DNA from 3 places in the Isoptericola sp. Y541 genome. Region 1 is predicted to be linked to each of the others. Evidence: predicted binding sites of a transcription regulator. Region 1 holds the regulator's gene; each other region holds the start of a gene.
The links. Region 1 encodes HspR, which represses chaperone genes until heat shock. Its sites were predicted from a motif close to AAGTTGAGTCNNNNNGACTCAACTT; they were not measured.

Region 1 (6,873 bases):
GTACGCGGCTCCGGGAGTGCGCGCGCGGCCACGGGGCGTGACCGGGACCATGGTCGGTCGAGCCGCCCCGCGGCGTCCGGCGGGCCTGTGCGCGGAGGTGAGGGCACCGTCGCGCGCTACGACGCGGAGCGCGGTTTCGGCTTCATCACGCCCGATGCCGGGGGCGTGGACCTGTTCGTGCACGTGTCGGTCGTGCGGGGCACCGAGGTCCTGGAGGAGGGCGACCGGGTCCGCTTCAAGGTGCGTCAGAGCGACCGGGGACCGCAGGCCGACAGCGTCGAACTGGTGTGAGCTAGCTCGGTGAGCAGTTCGCCTCCGACTGCGCTCCGGGGCGCTGTCACGCTTGCTGATCCCTGACGCCATCGCCGCCCTGCGTCACGCGGAAGCCGTGTCGTCCCCCCCCCGCGGCGGCCACTACTTGCCCATGACACGGCCACGATCCTTCGTGCGCGAGCTCGAGGCGTTCGCCTCCGTCGGGTGACCCGGCCAAGGGCGACGCAGCGTTCGTGGAGGTTCTCGCGGTGACCACGACGGCGTGATGGAAACTCGCGACCTCTTAGAGCGACCTCTGAGGTGAAACCTGCAGTTCGCTCAGGGCGAACAGTCCGCCTGCCCAGGAGGAATATCGGTGCCACCGCCAAGGTTGAGCCATGCAGACTCAACTTTCGCCCCCGTGGTTTGCGAGCCGCGGCGCCGCGATTTACGTTGAGTGCAGACGACTCAACCTCGGGCGCTCACCTGGCACCCGGACTCACGCATGGAGGCAGCACATGGCTCGAGCAGTCGGAATCGACCTCGGCACCACCAACTCGGTGGTCGCCGTCCTGGAGGGCGGAGAGCCCACCGTCATCGCGAACGCAGAGGGGTCGCGCACGACGCCGTCCGTCGTCGCGTTCTCCAAGACCGGCGAGGTTCTCGTCGGTGAAGTGGCCAAGCGCCAGGCGGTCACCAACGTCGACCGCACGATCAGCTCGGTCAAGCGCCACATGGGCACCGACTGGTCGGTGGAGATCGACGACAAGAAGTACACCGCGCAGGAGATCTCCGCGCGCGTGCTCGGCAAGCTGAAGCGGGATGCCGAGGAGTACCTGGGCGAGCCCGTCACCGACGCGGTCATCACCGTCCCGGCGTACTTCAACGACGCCGAGCGCCAGGCCACCAAGGACGCCGGGCAGATCGCCGGCCTCAACGTCACCCGCATCGTCAACGAGCCCACCGCGGCCGCGCTGGCGTACGGCCTGGAGAGGGGCAAGGAGGACGAGCTCATCCTGGTCTTCGACCTGGGCGGCGGCACGTTCGACGTCTCGCTCCTCGAGGTCGGCAAGGACGAGGACGACTTCTCCACCATCCAGGTCCGCGCAACCTCCGGCGACAACCGCCTCGGCGGCGACGACTGGGACCAGCGCATCGTGGAGCACCTCATCAAGCAGGTGAAGAACAGCTCGGGCGTCGACCTGTCCAAGGACAAGATCGCCCTGCAGCGCCTGCGCGAGGCGGCCGAGCAGGCCAAGAAGGAGCTCTCGTCCGCGACGAGCACCACCATCTCGATGCAGTACCTCTCGATGAGCGAGAACGGCCCCATCCACCTGGACGAGAAGCTCACGCGGGCCCAGTTCCAGCAGATGACGCAGGACCTCATCGACCGCACGAAGGCGCCGTTCCACGCCGTCATCCGCGACGCCGGCATCTCTGTCTCCGACATCGACCACATCGTGCTCGTGGGTGGTTCCACCCGCATGCCCGCCGTGTCCGAGGTCGTCAAGGAGCTCACCGGGGGCAAGGAGCCCAACAAGGGCGTCAACCCGGACGAGGTCGTCGCCGTCGGCGCCGCCCTGCAGGCCGGCGTCATCGGCGGTGAGCGCAAGGACATCCTGCTCATCGACGTCACCCCGCTGTCCCTCGGCATCGAGACCAAGGGTGGCGTGATGACCAAGCTCATCGAGCGCAACACGGCCATCCCGACCAAGCGCAGCGAGATCTTCTCCACGGCGGAGGACAACCAGCCGTCCGTGGCGATCCAGGTCTTCCAGGGCGAGCGCGAGTTCACCCGCGACAACAAGCCGCTGGGCACGTTCGAGCTCACGGGCATCGCCCCGGCGCCGCGCGGCGTGCCGCAGATCGAGGTCACCTTCGACATCGACGCGAACGGCATCGTGCACGTGTCCGCCAAGGACCGCGGCACGGGCACCGAGCAGTCGATGAAGATCACCGGCGGGTCGGCCCTCCCCAAGGAGGACATCGACCGCATGGTGAAGGACGCCGAGGAGCACGCGGCCGAGGACAAGCAGCGTCGCGAGGAGGCGGAGACCCGCAACCAGGCGGAGTCGTTCGCGTACTCGATGGAGAAGCAGATCGCGGACAACCGCGACAAGCTCCCCGCCGAGGTCGTGACCGAGGTCGAGGCCGACGTCGCCGAGGTGAAGTCCGCGCTCGAGGGCGAGGACGCCGGTGCCGTGAAGGCCGCGTACGAGAAGCTCGGCGTGTCGTCGCAGAAGATCGGCCAGGCGCTCTACGCCACGGCGGAGCAGGAGCAGGCCGCGGGTAACACCGGGGCCGCTGCCGACGACGCCGCCTCCGCGGCCGGCGCGACCTCCGCGCCGGACGAGGACGTCGTCGACGCCGAGATCGTGGACGACGAGGACGAGCGCAAGTGACGGACGAGAGCCAGCGGTCGGTCCCCGAGCCCCCGGAGAACTCCGAGGGCTCGGGGGAGACCCCATTCCAGTTCACCGACAAGCGCAAGGTCGACCCGCAGTCGGGTGACGCCCGCGCTGCCGGCCCGGCCGGCCCCGCCCAGCCCTCCGAGGGCGACGACCCGCTCGCCACGCTCGACTTCGAGCCCGCGGGCGACGGGGCCGAGAGTGCCGCGGTCCTGGCGGCCAAGGCCCAGGCGGCCGAGCGCCTGGACGCGCTGCAGCGCGAGCGGGCGTCGTTCACGAACTACCGCAACCGCTCGCTGCGCGACCAGGAAGCGGCACGCACGCAGGGCACGCAGGACGTGCTCGCTGCGCTGCTGCCCGTGCTGGACGACATCGAGCGCGCCAGGCAGCACGCCGAGCTGAGCGGGCCCATGGCGGCCATCGCGGAGAAGCTGGACGCGTCGCTGGCGAAGTTCGGAGTCGAACGGTTCGGCACGGTCGGGGAGGAGTTCGACCCCACCGTGCACGAGGCGCTCATGCACAACGTCGACGCGGAGGCGACGACCGCCACGGTCAGCCTGGTGGTCGAGCCCGGCTACCGCATCGGCGACAAGGTGGTCCGCGCCGCCCGCGTCGGCGTCGTCGGGCCGGAGTAGCACACCCGTCGCCGGTTGAGCCTGTCGAAACCCGCTGGTTGAGCTTGTCGAAACCGGCTGGTTGAGCTTGTCGAAACCGGCTGGTTGAGCTTGTCGAAACCCGCTGGTTGAGCTTGTCGAAACCCGGGTTCGACAGGCTCAACCAGCGGGGCTCCGGCTCAACCAGCACTCGCACGACGAGGATGATGAGATCACGAGCATGACCCGGAAGGAGGCGTCGTGACAGGTCAGGACTGGATCGAGAAGGACTTCTACTCCGCCCTCGGCGTCCCCAAGGACGCGGACGACGCGGCGATCAAGAAGGCGTACCGCAAGCTGGCCCGCAAGTACCACCCGGACCAGAACCCGGGGGACGACGCGGCCGAGACCAAGTTCAAGGAGATCGGCGAGGCGTACGCGGTACTCTCCGACACCGAGCAGCGCCAGCAGTACGACGCCGTACGGGCGATGGCCGGCGGCGGCGCGCGGTTCGCGGCAAGCCCCGGCGGTGGCGGCGGCAACGGGTTCGAGGACGTCTTCGGCAACATGTTCGGCGGCGGCGGCGGCGCCGGCGCCGGCGGCCCGAACGTCCGGTACTCGCAGTACCCTCAGGGCGGCGCCGACAGCGGGTTCGAGGACATCCTGAGCTCGATGCTCGGCGGCCAGGGCGGCGGCGGGTTCCGCACCAGCCGGCGCGCCGGCTTCACCACGCCGCAGAAGGGCGCGGACGTCGCAGCGGAGACCACGCTGCCGTTCCGCACGGCTGTGCAGGGCGCCACGGTGGAGTTCACGGTGGACGGCCGCAAGGTCAAGACCAAGATCCCGGCCGGCGTCAACGACGGGCGCAAGCTCCGCATCCGCGGCAAGGGGCGCCCGGGCCCGGGAGGCGGCGACCCCGGAGACCTCGTGGTCACGGTGCACGTGTCCCCGCACCCCGTGTTCACGCTGGACGGGTCCAACCTGCGCATGACCGTGCCGGTCACGTTCGCCGAGGCGGCGCTCGGAACCACGATCGAGGTGCCCACGCTCGACGGGCAGACCGTGCGGCTCAAGGTGCCTGCGGGCACGCCGTCGGGCCGAGTGCTGCGCGTCAAGGGTCGTGGCGTCCCGACGCCGAAGACCCAGGGCGACCTGCTGGTGACCGTGCAGGTCACCGTGCCGCAGAAGCTCGGCAAGAAGGCGAAGGAGGCGCTCGAGGCGTTCGCCGCCGAGAGCGACCACGAGGACGTGCGGGCGGGCCTGGCGCAGCGCGCCGCGCAATAGCGCTGGTCGAGGGAGGAAATCATCGTGGACGTCGACGCCCCGGTGCTGACCGTGTCGCAGGCGGCCGGGCTCGCGGGGATGCATCCGCAGACCCTGCGGCAGTACGACCGCCTCGGCCTGGTGACGCCCCGGCGCGCCACGGGCCGCGGTCGGCGCTACTCCCAGCGCGACGTGACGCGCCTGCTGGAGATCCAACGGCTCGCCCAGGTGGAGGGCATCAACCTCGCCGGTATCCGGCGCATCCTCGACCTCCAGGAGCACGTGACGCAGCTCGAGAGGCGCCTCGCGGCGCTCGCGACGCATCCGGGCGGCAGGGTCTTCGCCGCCGGGTCCACGGGCGGCGACGTCGTCGTCGTGCGCCGTGGCCAGCGCGTTCGCCGGGCCGAGCGGTCGGAGCTCGAGGCGGCCGACGGCGCGATGGTGCTGTGGCGCCCGGGGCCCCGTCGCGGCTGAGAGTATTTTCGCAACGCCATTCTTCGTTAATTGGAATTGCGTTCGGTAAGGCTCTCCTCAGTAAATTCGATATCGCATTCGCTGTGCAATTCCGCGCACGAGTCATACCCTGGCCGAAGGCGGCGAGAGCCGGTGTCGAGCGGCGAGGAGCATGCGATGAGCACGCTGATGGAGATGCCCGAGGTGACCGAGTGCACCGTCGAGCGCTGCGGATACAACCACGAGCACGGCTGTCACGCCGGGGCGGTGACCATCGCCGGGCACCACGGCGACGCGTCGTGCGCCACGTTCATCCCGCTCAGCACCAAGGGCGGCCTCGAGAAGGTCATCGCCCACGTGGGTGCGTGCCAGCGTGGGGACTGCGTCCACAACCAGGAGCTCGAGTGCGGGGCGGGGGCGATCCGCGTCGGCGCCGGGCCCGACGACGAGAGCCACGCCGACTGCCTCACCTACGCCCAGCACTGACGGTCGTCGGCTGATCGTCGAGGTTTCGACAGGCTCAACCAGCGATCAGCGTGCCAGCTGTGCGAGCAGCTCGACCGCGGCGGCGTGCGACGTCGGCAGGGACTCCATCCACACCCGGGTGGGGCGTCGCAGCGTGTCCCCGAGTCCCATCAGCATGGCGTTGCGCTCCACGACGCTCTGGACGGCCTTCGCCAGGTCGGGGACCCCGGAGTCGCGGCGTACCAGCACGGCGAAGACGCCGTCGGTCAGCGCCGCCATCGGGTGCCCGTCCCCGAACACCTGCTCCAGGGCGCGGCCCACCGTCGCCGACCGGGCCGCGCGATCCCAGGGGGCGAGCCCGTCGACGGCCACGTCGACGACCACGAGGCCGAACATGCTCAGGACGTCGTCCGTGCCCGGCGCCCCGTACGTCTCCCGCAGCCGCTCACCCAGGTAGTCGCGCGTCGGCAGCCCGGTGGCGGGGTCGCGCACCCCGCCCAGCGCCGGCTCGGCGTCCCGGCCGCGCACCCAGCCCACTGCCACCGCGCGGACCGCCTCCGGGTCGGGCTCGCGACGCACCGAGCGGTACAGGCACTCGACGTCGTCCAGGGTCTCGCCCAAGCCCACGCCCGCGCCCCCGCGGGCGGCTCCGAGCCGGTGGGCGGCGGCGTGCGGCGACGTGCCGTCGTCGAACGTCTCGGCGAGGGCGTCGACCGCCGGGTGGTACCAGTCGTTCGGGCGCAGCCACACCTCGGCCAGGCTCGTCGCACGCCAACGGTCGCGGACGTCGGAGCTTTGCTCCGGCGCGTCCGTGGGCCCGCTCGCTGACCGGTTCATGATGAAGGGACTTCCATAGCGGCTCATCATGACGCAGTTGTGGGGCACTTTCTCAAGGAACTTCCCCCGCCCATTTTCATATGGTGCTCGAGGCACGGAATCCCGCGGCTTCTGGCCTGAACTTCACCCTCCCGGAGGATGCTCCGGGCGCGTAAAGTACGGAGGTCTGCGTGGCGCGGGTCGCGCAGGGTTCTCGGAGCGAGGAACGGCCATGACGGACGTCTACGTAGGGTCTGACGACTCGGCGCGGAGCGATGCCGAGCTGATCCTCGACGTGCGCGGCGGAGACCTCGAGGCGTACGGCGCGCTCTACGTGCGGCACGTCCCGGCAGCCCGCGCGGTGGCCCGGCAGTACGTGCGCTCGTCGGCCGACGCCGACGACGTCGTGTCCGAGGCGTTCCACCGCGTGCTGGACGTGCTGCAGCACGGCGGCGGGCCCGACGCGACGTTCCGGGCATACCTGCTGACCGTCGTCCGGCACCTGGCCGCCGACCTCGCCCGCGGGGTGCGCCGCACGCGCCCCACCGACGACGACGGCACGTTCGAGGCCGCGCTCGGCCTTGTGGACTCCACCGACGTCGCCACCTTCGAGGGCTTCGAGC
Region 2 (6,873 bases), on a different contig from region 1:
GCGGTCGTCGTGGTGGTGGGTGCGGTCGTCGTGGTGGTGGGTGCGGTCGTCGTGGTGGTGGGTGCGGTCGTCGTGGTGGTGGTCATCAGAACCTCCAGGTCAGGTGCCGAACAGGCAGTTCGGGTCGGACGGTGGCTGGAAAGCGAGCGCTACTGCATGGTCGGCGGGAGGGCGGCGCGCCACAGGTGCATCGCGGCGTACGAGCGCCAGGGTGCCCAGCGTTCGGCGCGGGAGGCGAGGGCGCGGGACCGGGCGGCGCGGGAGGCGTCGTCGGGGAGGCCGGGCAGGTCGACGCCGGCGGCGCGTGCTCCGGCGAGCAGCGCGACGTCGCCGTCGAGCCAGGCGTCCGGGTCGCGCAGCACCCGCATCGCCACGTACGCCGCGGTCCAGGGCCCGATGCCGGGCCGGGCAACGAGCGCGGCGCGCAGCTCGTCGGCGTCCTCCCCGACGCCGACCGCGAGCGAGCCGTCGTCGAGGGCTCGGGTGGTGTCCGCGAGGGTCGCGAGCGAGCGCGCCGGCAGGCGCAGGTACGTAGCGGCGGAGGCGGTGACCTGGGCGGGGGTCGGGAAGAGCCGGGCGAGGCCGGGCACGGCCGACGCGTACGGGGTGCCCGCGCCGACGGCGAGCCGGCCCAGGTGGGTGCGCGCGGCCGCGACGCTGATCTGCTGACCCACGATGGCGCGGACCACCAGCTCGTGCGGGTCGACGGCGCCGGGCACCCGGAGGCCCGGGGTCGCGGCGACCAGCGGGGCGAGCGCCGGGTCGGACGCGAGGGCGGAGTCGACGGCGGCGGGGTCGGCGTCGAGGTCGAGCATCCGGCGCAGGCGCGTCACCGCGACCGAGACGTCCGCGGCGGAGGCGAGCTCCAGCCGCACCGCGACGCGGCCCGGCCCGACACCGGGACCGGCCTCGATCTCCGCCGCCCCCGGCCCGTGCGGCAGGTGCAGCGTGCGGGCGTACCGCACGTCGTCCCCGGCCACGTCGGCGACCTCGACGCCGTCGACCGCGCGTGCGGCGAGGAACGACAGCACCCCGCGCGCGTCGAACGGCTCCCGCACGGGCAGCTCGAGGGCGAGCCGCACTCCCGCGACGGCGCACCCGGCCGCGACGTCGGGACCCTCGCCGTCGGCACGCCACGCCCGCGGGGCCGGCACCGTGGGCACGGACCGGCGCCGGGCGCGGGCCCGCAGCTCGCTCGGCGTGACGTCGAAGACCTCGACCACCGTGTCGTTGAACTGGCGGATCGACCCGAAGCCGGCGGCGAACGCGACGTCCGAGAGCGGGAGGTCGGTCGCGACCACGAGGCTGCGGGCCGTCTGCGCGCGCTGGGCGCGGGCGAGGGCGAGCGGGCCGGCCCCGAGCTCCGCGGCGAGCAGCCGGTGCACGTGCCGCGAGCTGTACCCGAGCCGGCCCGCGAGGCCGTCGGTGCCCTCCCGGTCCACGACGCCGTCGGCGATGAGCCGCATGGCCCTGGCGGCCAGGTCGTGGCGTAGGTCCCAGGCGGGTGTGCCGGGCGCGGCCTCGGGCAGGCAGCGCTTGCAGGCGCGGAAGCCGGCCTCGTGCGCCGCGGCCGACGTCAGGTAGAACGTGACGTTCTCCGGCTTGGGCGTCCGGGCCGGGCACGACGGCCGGCAGTAGATGCCCGTCGTGCGCACCGCGGTGAAGAACTGCCCGTCGAACCGCGTGTCGCGCGCGGCGATGGCGCGGTACCGCTCGGCGAAGACCTGCGGGTCGTCTGCCGTCGCGCGGGGGTGGGCTGTCGTGGTCATGACCCCATCCTCACGCCCGGCACCGGCGGGGGCTAGCGGGAATCGGACACGACGGAGACCGCCGCTCGGCCCCCCGCTGCCGAACAGGCGGTTGACACCGTGATGGGGCCGTCTTCGGACGCATCACGGTGTCAACCGCCTGTTCGGCGAGCTAGGGGAGCTCGTCGACCCAGTCGAGGACGGCGGCGAGGTAGGTGTCGCGGGCGGGCTCGGGCGACAGGGCGAGGTCGTGCGCGCCGCCGGGGATGATGCGGAGGGTGACGTCCGTGCCCAGGCGCGGCGCCCGCTCGCGGATGTGCTCGACGTCGAGCACGGAGTCGGTGGTGACCAGCTCAGGGTGCCACGCCCGGGCAGGGCCGGAACGGTTCGAGGAGAGCGCCAGCACCGGGATCGTCAGGTCCAGACCGCGGCCCACCCGCCGGTGCGCGCGACGCACCGAGCGGAGCCAGCCCGCGCGCGCAGGGAAGCCGTGGTGCGGCTTCCAAGCGAGGTCGAAGTCCCACTCGCCACCCGACTCGTGGTGCAGTGCCGGCCCGTAGTGCTCCCCGGGCGAGCCGACGACGAGCCGCGGCGCGAACCTCCCGACGACGTCGATCGCCCACGTCACGGGTCCGCGCTTCAGCCAGCCCTCGTTGAGCTCGAGCCAGGGGCTGTTGAGCACCAGCGCGTCCGCCCGCCCGGGGCGGGCGGACGCCCACAACGGGGCGATCAGGCCGCCCGTCGAATGCCCCAGCACGACCAGCCGCTCGTGGCCCGCCGCCCGGACGGCGTCGGCCGCGGCGTCGAGGTCCTGGGCGTACAGCGCGAGGTCGGTCACGAGGTTCGGGTCGTGCCCCGCGGCCGTGTGCGCGGCCAGCGCCCGCCCGTGGCCGCGCAGGTCGACGGCGTAGAACGCGGGGCCACGGTCGGCGACCGCGCGCGCCACGTGCGGGTGGAAGAAGTAGTCGACGAAGCCGTTCACGTACAGGACGGCGGTCCGGGCGGGCGGGGTGCCGGTGTCGCTGCCCGGGGTGGACGGGACGTGCCGCACCAGCACGGCCTCGGCGCCGCCCGGGAGCGGCAGGCTGCGGGCCTCGAAGTCCGCGCCGAGGACGTCGGCTCGCCACGCCCCGACGGCGCCGGCGGCGCCGCGCGCGTCAGGCACCCTGGGGCGGGTCGGTCGGGCGGCGCTCGGTGTCGGGGCCGTCGGTGTCGGGGCCGTCGGCGCGCGTCTCCGGCTCGATGGGCTGGGTCGGCTGGCTCGGCTCGAGCGGCTCGGCGACCGGGCCGGTGGTCGGCCCGGACGGCGCGGGCGAGTCGGGGGCGGGCTCGGGTTCCAGAGGTTCCGCGACGGGGCCGGTGCCGGGCTCGGCCCCGGGCTGGGCGGTCGGCGCCGCAGCCGCCGGGGGCGCGCCGAACACCTGCTCCTCCGGCGTCGGGCCGGCTCCGGGCGCTGGGCCGGCTCCGGGCGTCGGGCCGGCTCCGGGCGTCGGGCCGGCTCCGGGCGCGGTGCCCGCAGCGAGGGCGGAGTCGCCGGTGACGGCGGTGGAACGGCGGTTGTTCCGCACGACGAACCAGACGATGAGGCCGATGACGATCGGCCCCACGACGAGCCCGACGATCCACCACGGGAAGTCGCCCGCGCCGGGCTCGGCCGCGCCCCGGGCGTGGATCTCGGTGGTCTCGCCGAACGCGGGCGTCCAGGTGACGGTGCTGCCGTCGACCGTGCCGTTGGTGTCGCCCACCGCGCCGGGGAACGTGACCGAGATCTGCACGTCGAACGAGTCCATGACGCCCTCGGGCAGCGAGCCCATCTGGTCGGCGCCCTCGGACAGGTCCATGGTGCCGTCCACCACGTACTCGTCGCCGTCGCGGGTGACGCTCAGCTGCTCGCCGGTGGCGCCGCCGGAGTCGAACTCCTCGAGCGGGATGTCGGCGAAGGTGATCTGGGTGCCGGTGTACTCGTCGTCGGAGTACGGCTCATGGGTGGCGCCCTCGGGCAGGTCCTGCTGGAGCTCGCTCCCGGCCTGGTCCCAGAGCTCGCTGGGCTCCATGCCCATGGTCTCGGCCAGCTGGTTGGAGAAGGCCATGATCATGGTGCCGGAGACGCTGTCGTCCTCGGACAGCGTGAGGTCCATGTCGACTTTTTCATGCAGCCGGCGAGGGCGAGGAGGCCGACGGCGGCGAGCGTCGCCGCGATCGCGGTGCGGAGACGGCGGCGGCCGCCGGTTCGAGTGGTCACCGCCCCAGCATCCCCTAGCCGTGGGCGGCGAGCCACCGGGCTCGACCAGCGCACACGCTGGCGGTTGCGACCAAAGTTGAGCGGAATAGACTCAACTTTGGAGGCGTTCCCCGAACAGACGTTTTCCCTGTCATCACGGAGGTCCCATGGACATCAAGCTCACGACCATGTCGCAGCAGGCGCTCGGCGACGCCGTGCAGTCGGCGTCGGCGGCGGGCAATCCCCAGCTCGAGCCCGTGCACCTGCTGTCCGCCCTGTTGCAGCAGCAGGGCGGCGTCGCTGCCGGCCTGCTCGATGCCGTCGGCGCCAACGCGCAGCAGATCGGCCAGCGCACGCGGGCCGCCCTCGTCGCGCTCCCGCAGGTCAGCGGCTCCGCCGTCGCCCAGCCCTCGCCGTCGCGCGCCATGAGCGCGGTGCTCGAGAACGCCGGCAAGGAGGCCGAGTCCCTCGGCGACGAGTACGTCTCGACCGAGCACCTCCTCATCGGGGTGGCGGCCGGGCAGTCGCCCGCGGCGCAGGCGCTCACCGAGGCGGGCGCCACCGCCGACGCTCTGCGTGCCGCGCTCCCCGCCGTCCGCGGGTCGAGCCGCGTCACAAGCCCCAACCCCGAGGGCACGTACAAGGCGCTGGAGCAGTACGGCACCGACCTCACGCAGGCTGCGCGCGACGGCCGGCTCGACCCGGTCATCGGGCGCGACGCCGAGATCCGCCGCGTGGTGCAGGTGCTGAGCCGTCGCACCAAGAACAACCCCGTGCTCATCGGCGAGCCCGGCGTCGGCAAGACCGCCGTCGTCGAAGGGCTGGCCCAGCGGATCGTGGCCGGCGACGTGCCCGAGTCGCTGCGTGACAAGCGCCTCGTCGCCCTCGACCTGCCGAGCATGGTCGCGGGCGCCAAGTACCGCGGCGAGTTCGAGGAGCGGCTCAAGGCCGTGCTCGAGGAGATCACCTCGTCGGACGGCGAGGTCGTGACCTTCATCGACGAGCTGCACACCGTCGTCGGAGCGGGCGCCGGTGGCGAGGGCGCGATGGACGCCGGCAACATGCTCAAGCCCATGCTCGCGCGCGGCGAGCTGCGGATGGTCGGCGCCACGACGCTCGACGAGTTCCGCGAGCACATCGAGAAGGACCCGGCCCTGGAGCGGCGCTTCCAGCAGGTCTTCGTGGGCGAGCCGTCCGTGGAAGACACGGTCGCCATCCTGCGCGGGCTCAAGGAGCGGTACGAGGCGCACCACAAGGTGACGATCGCCGACTCGGCCCTGGTCGCCGCCGCCGCGCTGTCCGACCGGTACATCACCGGCCGCCAGCTCCCGGACAAGGCGATCGACCTCGTCGACGAGGCCGCGTCGCGGCTGCGCATGGAGATGGACAGCTCGCCGATCGAGATCGACGAGCTGCAGCGCGCCGTCACGCGCCTCGAGATGGAGGAGGTCGTGCTCAAGGACGCCGAGAGCACCGGCGACGCGGCGTCGCGCGAGCGGCTGGAGAAGCTGCGCGCCGACCTCGCCGACCGTCGCGAGGAGCTCGCCGCGCTCACGGCGCGGTGGGAGTCGGAGAAGGCCGGCCACAACCGGGTCGGCGACCTGCGCGCCCGCATCGACGAGCTGCGCACCGAGTCCGACCGGCTGCAGCGCGAGGGCGACCTCGAGGGCGCGGCCCGCATCCTGTACGGCGAGATCCCGCAGGTCGAGCGCGAGCTCGACGCGGCCGAGCGCGCCGAGGCGGAGTCGTCGGTCGGGGCTGCCGAGACCGAGGAGCAGGGTTTCGACCAGCTCAACCCGCAAGGTCCGATGATCGCCGACAAGGTCGGCGCGGACGAGATCGCCGAGGTGGTCTCCGCCTGGACCGGCATCCCGGCCGGGCGCATGCTGCAGGGCGAGTCCGAGAAGCTCCTCCACATGGAGGACGTCATCGGCGCGCGGCTCATCGGCCAGAAGGCGGCCGTGCGCATGGTCTCCGACGCGGTGCGGCGCTCGCGGGCCGGCGTCTCCGACCCCGACCGGCCCACCGGGTCGTTCCTCTTCCTCGGCCCCACGGGCGTGGGCAAGACGGAGCTCGCCAAGTCGCTGGCGGACTTCCTGTTCGACGACGAGCGCGCCATGGTGCGCATTGACATGTCGGAGTACTCCGAGAAGCACTCGGTGTCCCGGCTGGTCGGCGCGCCCCCCGGGTACGTCGGCTACGAGGAGGGCGGCCAGCTCACGGAGGCCGTGCGGCGCCGGCCCTACTCCGTCGTCCTGCTGGACGAGGTGGAGAAGGCCCACCCCGAGGTCTTCGACATCCTGCTGCAGGTGCTCGACGACGGCCGCCTCACCGACGGCCAGGGCCGCACCGTCGACTTCCGCAACGTCATCCTGGTGCTGACGTCGAACCTGGGCTCGCAGTTCCTCGTGGACCCGGCCCTGGACGACGCCGCCCGGCGCGAGGCCGTCATGGCGGCCGTGCGCGCGTCGTTCAAGCCGGAGTTCCTCAACCGGCTCGACGACGTGGTGATCTTCGACGCCTTGAGCGTCGAGGAGCTCGGCGAGATCGTCGACCTGCAGGTCGCGGCGTTCGCCCAGCGGCTGGCCGACCGGCGCATCACGGTGGACGTCACGCCCGCCGCGCGGGAGTGGCTGGCGCTCGAGGGGTTCGACCCCGCGTACGGCGCCCGCCCGCTGCGCCGACTGGTGCAGCGCGAGATCGGCGACCGGCTGGCCAAGGAGCTGCTCGCGGGCACGGTGTCCGACGGCAGCACGGTGGTCGTGGACCGGGCGCCCGACGCCGCTGGCCTCGTGGTGACCGTCCTCTGACGCCGAGATAGAGAAGCTGGTTCGCCGAGATAGAGAAGCTCGAAGGACGCCGCGATCTGTCGCGGCGTCCTTCGAGCTTCTCTATCTCGGCGAA
Region 3 (6,873 bases), on a different contig from region 1:
GCCAGGCGATCGAGGACGCGGTGGTGCTGGGCGCACGCGTGCACCCACGCGACGACGTGGCGGCGGCGCTGCAGCGCTGGTCGGCCGAGCGGCGGCCGCGGGTTCAGCGGGTGATGCGGATGTCGGCGCGGGTCGCCGGGCCCACCCTGTGGACGTCGGCGGCCGCCACCGGCGTTCGCGACACGGGAATGCGCGCCCTCGGCCGTTGGACGGAATCGCTCGGTGCCCGGGCCTTGCGGCCCGTGATGAGCTGGCACCCGCCCAGCAGCTGAGCCGCCACCTGCGGCGACGTCGTTGTCCACAGACTCCGAGTCAACCATCTGACGGATTGCCCTACAGTGACCGCGACGTCACCGCCGACAGGAGCCCCGTCATGACCCGCACCCGGGCCATCCTCGCCGCCACCTCCATCGCCGCCGCACTGCTCGTCGCCGGCTGCGACGGCGACGCGCCCGCGCCGCCGTCGCCCGAGCCGACCGCCACCAGCGCGAGCCCTGATGCCTCGTCGTCACCGTCGCCGACATCCAGCTCTGTCGTCGTCGCGCCAGAGCGGCCGAAGGCGATGGACGACGACGGTCCCGCCGGCGCCGAAGCCGCCGCGGTCTACTTCCTCGAGCTCGACGACTACATCATGAAGACGGGCGACACGGCGGAGTATGAAGCGATGTCCCACAAGGATTGTTCGCATTGCAATACGCGCCTCGACCAAGCGAAGGAGATTGCCGAGCGCGGCGATCGATGGGAGGGCGGCGTCATCCGAGCCCACGTGCTCCATACCTACGAGCAGGATGCTGCCACCGGAATCTGGCCGATGGACGTTAAGGTCACGGTGGCTCCGGTAACTGTCACGGATACCTCCGGGAAAGAGGTGTTCACCGACGCTGCCGATGTCACCGAATCTCGAGTCGAAATCGCTCGCCGTGACGGCCAGTGGGTCGTCCTCGAAGTCCGAGAGAATCACGCGCCGTGAAAGCTCATCGGTGGGCAGTCAGTGTCGCCGCGACCATGGCCTTGTTTGCAGCAATTCCTGCGGTTCACGCTGGCGCAGAGCAGCTATCAACCGGACCCGACTCGGGCCGGGATTATGGCGGCTTCGCGGACGCCAACTCCAAAGAGGTCGGAGTTGACGCCAGTTCAAGTGCCTGGAACGACAACGCCGACGGTCGTGAACCTGCGGACGACGAACCCAAGGACCTCTACGCCCGCGCCGACGCGGTGACGTGCGGGACGCTGGGCGACCTGGACTCCCTCAGCGGCATCGTGACCGCCCCCGGCGCGTGCCCCGACGGCAAGGACGTCGCGGAGATCATCGTCCCGTGCGACGAGAGCGAGTACGCGCTCGACGCGCTCTGGGTGCGGCGCGTCCAGGAGGACGGCTCGTACGGCGACGCGGAGCAGCTGTCGGACGACGAGTGCATCACCCCCGCGGACATCGCCGCCCAGGCCCGCCGCGAGTTCAAGTCGATGAAGATCGCCGCGCCGGAGGTGACGGTGCAGGGCAACCCGCCGATGGTGGTGAACGTGCACTACCCGGCGTACACGTCGGGCACGCCGCAGGACCGGCAGGTCACGCTGCTGGGTGTGCCGGTCGTCATCCGCGCGGAGCCGACGGAGTTCACGTGGGACTTCGACGACCCGTACTCGCCGGGCGGCAGCACCCTCACGACCACCGACCCCGGCCGGCCCTGGCACGACGGCGACCCCCTGCCCGACGCCACCTGGGTGGGGCACACCTACAGCCGCCTGGGCACGCCCGGCGCGGACGCCGGCACCGACGTGGACGACAACGGCAACGTGTACCGCACCGGCGTCGCGGTCTTGCTCACCACCACCTGGCAGGGCCGCTTCCGCGTTCAGGGGACCAGCACGTGGACCGACATCGCCGGCACGATCTCTACGACGAGCACCACGGGTCCCACCACCGTCACCGAGGTGCGAACCCACCTGGTCTGCGACGACCTCGAGGGCAGCACCTCCTGCTGAATCGCGCCGCCGGCACCACAGGTGCGGTGCGGGCTGCAGATGCCCGACGCCGTCGTCCTCGCCACCGCGCTCCACCTGGACGGCGCGGTGGCCACTTTCGACGACGCCCTCCGTCGTGCGGCCGAGACCCAGGGAGTCCTGCACAGCTTCACCGTAAGGTGACCGGTCGTCCCCCCCGGAGCCGCGCATCCGCCGGGCGCCCGTCGTCGTCGGAGTCCAGATACCGGACGATCCGCGCGACGGCTTCGCGCCCGGCGCGGTTCGCCCCCACGGTGGAGGCCGACGGCCCGTAGCCCACGAGGTGCACCCGCGGCTCGCCGTCCACCTGGGTGGAGTCCATCCGGATGCCGCCGCCCGGGGCGCGCAGCTGGAGCGGCCGCAGATGGTCCAGGGCGGCGCGGAAGCCGGTGTTCCAGAAGATGACGTCCACGGCGAGCGTCTCACCGTCGGCGGACACGACGCCGTCAGGCACGATCCGCGTGAACATCGGACGGCGCTGGAGCACGCCGCGAGCCTCGGCCGCGAGCAGCCGCGGCGTGCGGATCAGCCCAGTCACGGACACGACGCTCAGCGGTGGCAGGCCCTCGCGCACGCGGTCGGCGACCATCGCGACGGCGTGCGACCCGTCGTCGGGCCCGAACTCGTCGCGCCAGACCGGCTCGCGCCGCGTGAACCAGAAGGTCTGCGCCACGTGCGAGACCTCCTCGAGCAGCTGCACGGCGGAGATCCCGCCGCCGACGACGGCCACCCGCTCCCCGGCGAAGTCCTCGGCGCGCACGTAGTCGGCCGTGTGCAGCTGGCGTCCGCGGAACGTCTCCTGGCCCGGGTAGCGCGGCCAGAACGGCTTGGACCAGGTGCCCGTCGCGTTGACCATCGCCCGGGCGGCGATCACCCCCGACGTCCCCCGACCCTCCCAGCGCACCACCAGGTCGTCGTCTCCTCCGTCAGCGCCGTCCGCCCGCTCGACGCGGCGCACCCGCACCGGCCGCGCGACGGCGAGGCCCAGCTCGTCCTCGTAGTCGCCGAAGTAGGCGGGCAGCACGTCGGCGCTCGCGGCCTCGGGCTCGACGTCCGGCTGCTCGATGCCGGGCAGGTCGTAGATGCCGTTGACCGTGCTCATCCGCAGCGAGCGCCAGCGGTGCCGCCACGCGCCGCCGGGGCCGTCCTCGGCGTCGAGGACCACGAACGTGCGACGGGCCGCGCCGTCGACACCCGGCTGCGCACCCGCGGGCACGAACCCGCGGCGCCGCAGGTGATAGGCCACGGACAGCCCCGCCTGGCCCGCGCCGATGACGACGACGTCGGCCACGGTGGGCAGCACGTCGGTCGGGGTCATGACCACGAGAACGCCGGTCCGGCCTGCAGTCTTCCCTCGCGCCGCATGGAGGGCGCCACCGCGGAGGGCACGCCACCGCGGTCATCGTCCGGATCGTAGGCTGGCGGGGTGTCGGACACCGGAATCCCGGCGGCCCTCTGCGGCGCGACCACCTGCCGGATCACCACTCGCGGGCGCGTCAGCGGCGCGGCGCATGCGGTGACGGTCTGGTTCGCACCGGTTGGCACTCGGCTGTACGTCGCGGTGCGCGGAGGGCCTCGCAGCGACTGGCTCCAGAACGCACTCGCGCAGCAGCGGGTGGGCGTGAGCCGACGCAGCAGCTCATGGTCAGCCGCCGCGACGCTCGTCAGCGATCCAGACGAGAGCCGTCGTGCCGTCGAGGCGTTCGCCGCCAAGTACGCCCGGCACGGCTCGATCATCCGCGCCTGGCGCGCCGACGCTCCCACCTTCGCGCGGCTCGACCTCGACGTGTGACCTCCTGGCACCCGCCACGACGGGGATGATCGCCCTCGGCGAACCCGGAAATTGAGTCGAGGGCGCTCAAGTTGAACCCTTCAGCAGCACCCACCTGGAGGAGGACAGCATGACCACCACCCTGACCCGTACCCCGTTCGCCGACGCCTGGCTCCGCGACCTGTGGACGCCGCGTCTCGCGACCGAGAGCCCCGTGCCCGCGGCCGACGTGTACCGCGACGGCGAGGACCTCGTCGCCCGCCTCGACCTGCCGGGCGTGAACCCGGCCGAGGACGTCACCGTCGAGGTCGAGGGCCGCAAGCTCGTCGTGCGCGGCGAGCGCAAGGACCAGCGCACGGAGGAGTCCGAGGGCCGCCGCATCTCGGAGGTCCGCTTCGGCTCGTTCCGTCGCGTCGTCACGCTGCCGAAGGCCGTGGACGGCGACGCCGTCCGCGCGACCTACGACGCGGGCGTCCTGACAGTGACCGTGGCCGGCGTCTTCGCCGGCACCGCGCCGCAGCGCGTCGAGGTCACCACCGCCGCCTGAGGCGGAGGTGCAGCGAAGGGTGGGGGCCGAGGAACGAGGCCCTCGCCCGCAGCGGAACCGCAGACTCGGGCGGCCGACACCACCGCCGCCTGAGGCGGAGGTGCAGCGAAGGGTGAGGGCCGAGGAACGAGGTCTCGCCCGCAGCGGAACCGCAGACTCGGGCGGCCGACAACACCGCCGCCTGATCGCTCAGGCGCACGCCCGACGGCGTCCGGTCGCTTCCGCGACCCGGGCGCCGTCTGCATGTCCGGTGTCACGTCTCCGACCCCCACCCCGTCGTGGTGTCAGAACCGACGACGATGAGGGAGAGACGATGTCTGAGAAGAACATCAGCAAGGTCGTGGTGATCGGCGGCGGGTACGCCGGTGTGATGACGGCCAACCGGCTGACCAAGCGCGACGACGTGACGGTGACCCTGATCAACGCCCGCCCGCAGTTCGTGGAGCGGATCCGCCTGCACCAGCGGGTGGCGGGCTCGAACGACGCGGTCGTGAGCTACGACGAGATCCTGGCCGACGGCGTGCGGCTGACGGTCGGCACCGTGGACCGGATCGACGCGCCCGCGCGCCGGGTGACCCTGGCCGACGGCGGCACGGTCGGCTACGACTACCTCGTGTACGCGGTGGGCAGTACCAGCGCCGATCCGAGCGTGCCGGGGGCGGCCGAGCACGCGTATCCGCTCGCCAGCCTGGAGGAGGCGGACCGGCTGATGCCGGCGCTCGACGCCGTGGGTCGCTCGGCCGCGATCACCGTGGTCGGCGCGGGTCCGTCCGGCCTCGAGACCGCCACCGAGCTGGCGGAGCAGGGCCGACGCGTGACGCTGGTCGGCGGCGACGTGCTCGGCCCGTACCTGCATCCGAAGGGACGCGAGGTCGTCGCCGCGACGCTCGCCCGCCTCGGCGTCACCGTGCTGGCGGGCCCGTCGGCCACGGTCACCGAGGTGACGGCCGACGTCGTGCGGCTCGCCGACGGGCGCGAGATCCCCGGCGACGTGACGATCTGGACCGCGGGGTTCCGCGCGCCGGACCTCGCCGCGCGCAGCGGCCTGAGCACCGACGCCGCGGGCCGCCTGCTCACGGACGAGACGCTGACCAGCGTGGACGACGACCGCATCGTCGCCGCCGGCGACTCGGCCGCGCCGTCCGACCGGCCGTTCCGCATGAGCTGCCAGGCCGCGGGGCAGCTCGGCGGGGTGGCCGGCGACACGGTGCTCGCCAAGATCGCGGGCGAGGAGCCCGCACCCGCCGCGGTCGGCTTCCTCGGCCAGTGCCTCAGCCTCGGCCGCAGCGCCGGCCTCTTCCAGTTCGCCCGGCGCAACGACGACCCCGTGAGCCTCTACCTCGGCGGCCGCCTGGCCGCCAGGCTCGGCGCGGGGCTCAAGGAGCTCGTCTGCTGGAGCACCGTCAAGCAGCTCACCTGGGAGGCCCGAAAGCCTGGGCTGGTGCGGTTCCCGTCGTTCATGGCCGACCCGCGACGTCGCCAGGTGCTGAGCGAGCAGGCCGCGCCCGAGCGGGCCGACGTCGTCCGGGTTGCCTAGGTCGCGCCCCGCCGGCTCAGGCGGGCACGGGGTCACGACCGGCCGAGCCTGGTCATCTGGTCCTCGATCCGCCGGAGTCGCGACTGCATCGCGCCCAGCAGCTCGGGGCACCCCGCCCACTCCGGGACCTCCCCGACGGCGCAGGGCAGCACGTAGGCGATGTCCTCGGACGACAGGCCCGCGCCGAGCAGATGCCAGATCTGCCTGACCCGCAGTACGGCGTCCTCGCCGTACTCGCGATAGCCGTACGCGCCGCGGTCGGCGTCCAGGAGGCCCTGCGACCCGTAGTAGCGCAGCTGGTGGGCGCGGACTCCCGTCCGACGGCTCAGCTCCCCGATCCGCATCCCGCTCCCCCTTGACCTTCACACCGGTATGAACGTCGACGATGCACGGCCCTGCTCACGACGGCCGGTGTCGACGCCGCGGCATACGCCCCGTTCGCGCAGCAGATCGCGGCCGGGGTGGCCGGGTGGCTGCCCGGGTACGCCGCCCAGATCGACCGCGGTTCGTTCCCCGCCGAGATCTCGGCCCTGGAGACCGACGCACGCGCAATGTCGCACCTGGTCGAGGAGAGCGAGGCGGCGGGTGTGAACGCCGAGCTGCCGAGGCTGATCAAGGCGATGGCCGACCGCGCGATCGCCGCAGGGCACGGCGCCGAGCAGTACCCCGTGCTCATCGAGGAGTTCAGCAAGCCGTCGACGGCCGACCGGGAGCCCCGGCTCCGGCCCTAGCCCTCGAGCGCGTCCCACAGGACCCGCACCGCCTTCGGCCGGACGCCCAGCATCAACCCGTCAAAGCCGACAGCCGGTAGCGTGCCCGGCATGGCAGAGAGCTCCCCGAGGGCCCGGGATCACGTACGGCTGCGCGACGACGTCCGCCCGGGCGAGGAGGACAGGGCGTACCTGCCCGGCATGAGCAGCGCCTGGAAGATGCCCTGGTACGACGTGCAGAGCTGGTGGCGTCGCGCCGGCCGCCTGCACCGCCGCACGGTCGAGCTCGCGGGCATCACCGGCGGCC

Region 2: clpB (ATP-dependent chaperone ClpB) is a predicted target of HspR. The motif match lies at 4,064-4,088, and genes of this name have one in related genera.
Region 3: AC1C2V_RS12690 (Hsp20/alpha crystallin family protein) is a predicted target of HspR. The motif match lies at 3,842-3,866, and genes of this name have one in related genera.

Annotation. Positions count from the first base shown of each region.
Region 1 covers NZ_JCAIUJ010000010.1:35,874-42,746, reverse strand. The annotation lists gene AC1C2V_RS18110 (cold-shock protein) at 1-291, shown strand, start outside; gene dnaK (molecular chaperone DnaK) at 771-2,654, shown strand; gene grpE (nucleotide exchange factor GrpE) at 2,651-3,295, shown strand; gene AC1C2V_RS18095 (DnaJ C-terminal domain-containing protein) at 3,515-4,537, shown strand; gene AC1C2V_RS18090 (heat shock protein transcriptional repressor HspR) at 4,559-4,990, shown strand; gene AC1C2V_RS18085 (DUF1540 domain-containing protein) at 5,147-5,455, shown strand; gene AC1C2V_RS18080 (hypothetical protein) at 5,501-6,271, opposite strand; gene AC1C2V_RS18075 (sigma-70 family RNA polymerase sigma factor) at 6,483-6,873, shown strand, end outside.
Region 2 covers NZ_JCAIUJ010000002.1:698,255-705,127, reverse strand. The annotation lists gene AC1C2V_RS08015 (methylated-DNA--[protein]-cysteine S-methyltransferase) at 1-86, opposite strand, end outside; gene AC1C2V_RS08010 (AlkA N-terminal domain-containing protein) at 150-1,769, opposite strand; gene AC1C2V_RS08005 (alpha/beta hydrolase) at 1,921-2,913, opposite strand; gene AC1C2V_RS08000 (LppM family (lipo)protein) at 2,906-3,886, opposite strand; gene clpB (ATP-dependent chaperone ClpB) at 4,137-6,779, shown strand.
Region 3 covers NZ_JCAIUJ010000005.1:156,350-163,222, reverse strand. The annotation lists gene AC1C2V_RS12720 (FAD-dependent monooxygenase) at 1-272, shown strand, start outside; gene AC1C2V_RS12715 (DUF6318 family protein) at 374-970, shown strand; gene AC1C2V_RS12710 (hypothetical protein) at 1,006-1,983, shown strand; gene AC1C2V_RS12705 (hypothetical protein) at 2,023-2,145, shown strand; gene AC1C2V_RS12700 (FAD-dependent oxidoreductase) at 2,132-3,319, opposite strand; gene AC1C2V_RS12695 (nitroreductase/quinone reductase family protein) at 3,428-3,793, shown strand; gene AC1C2V_RS12690 (Hsp20/alpha crystallin family protein) at 3,903-4,319, shown strand; gene AC1C2V_RS12685 (NAD(P)/FAD-dependent oxidoreductase) at 4,633-5,856, shown strand; gene AC1C2V_RS12680 (MerR family transcriptional regulator) at 5,889-6,200, opposite strand; gene AC1C2V_RS12675 (imine reductase family protein) at 6,252-6,587, shown strand; gene AC1C2V_RS12670 (class I SAM-dependent methyltransferase) at 6,678-6,873, shown strand, end outside.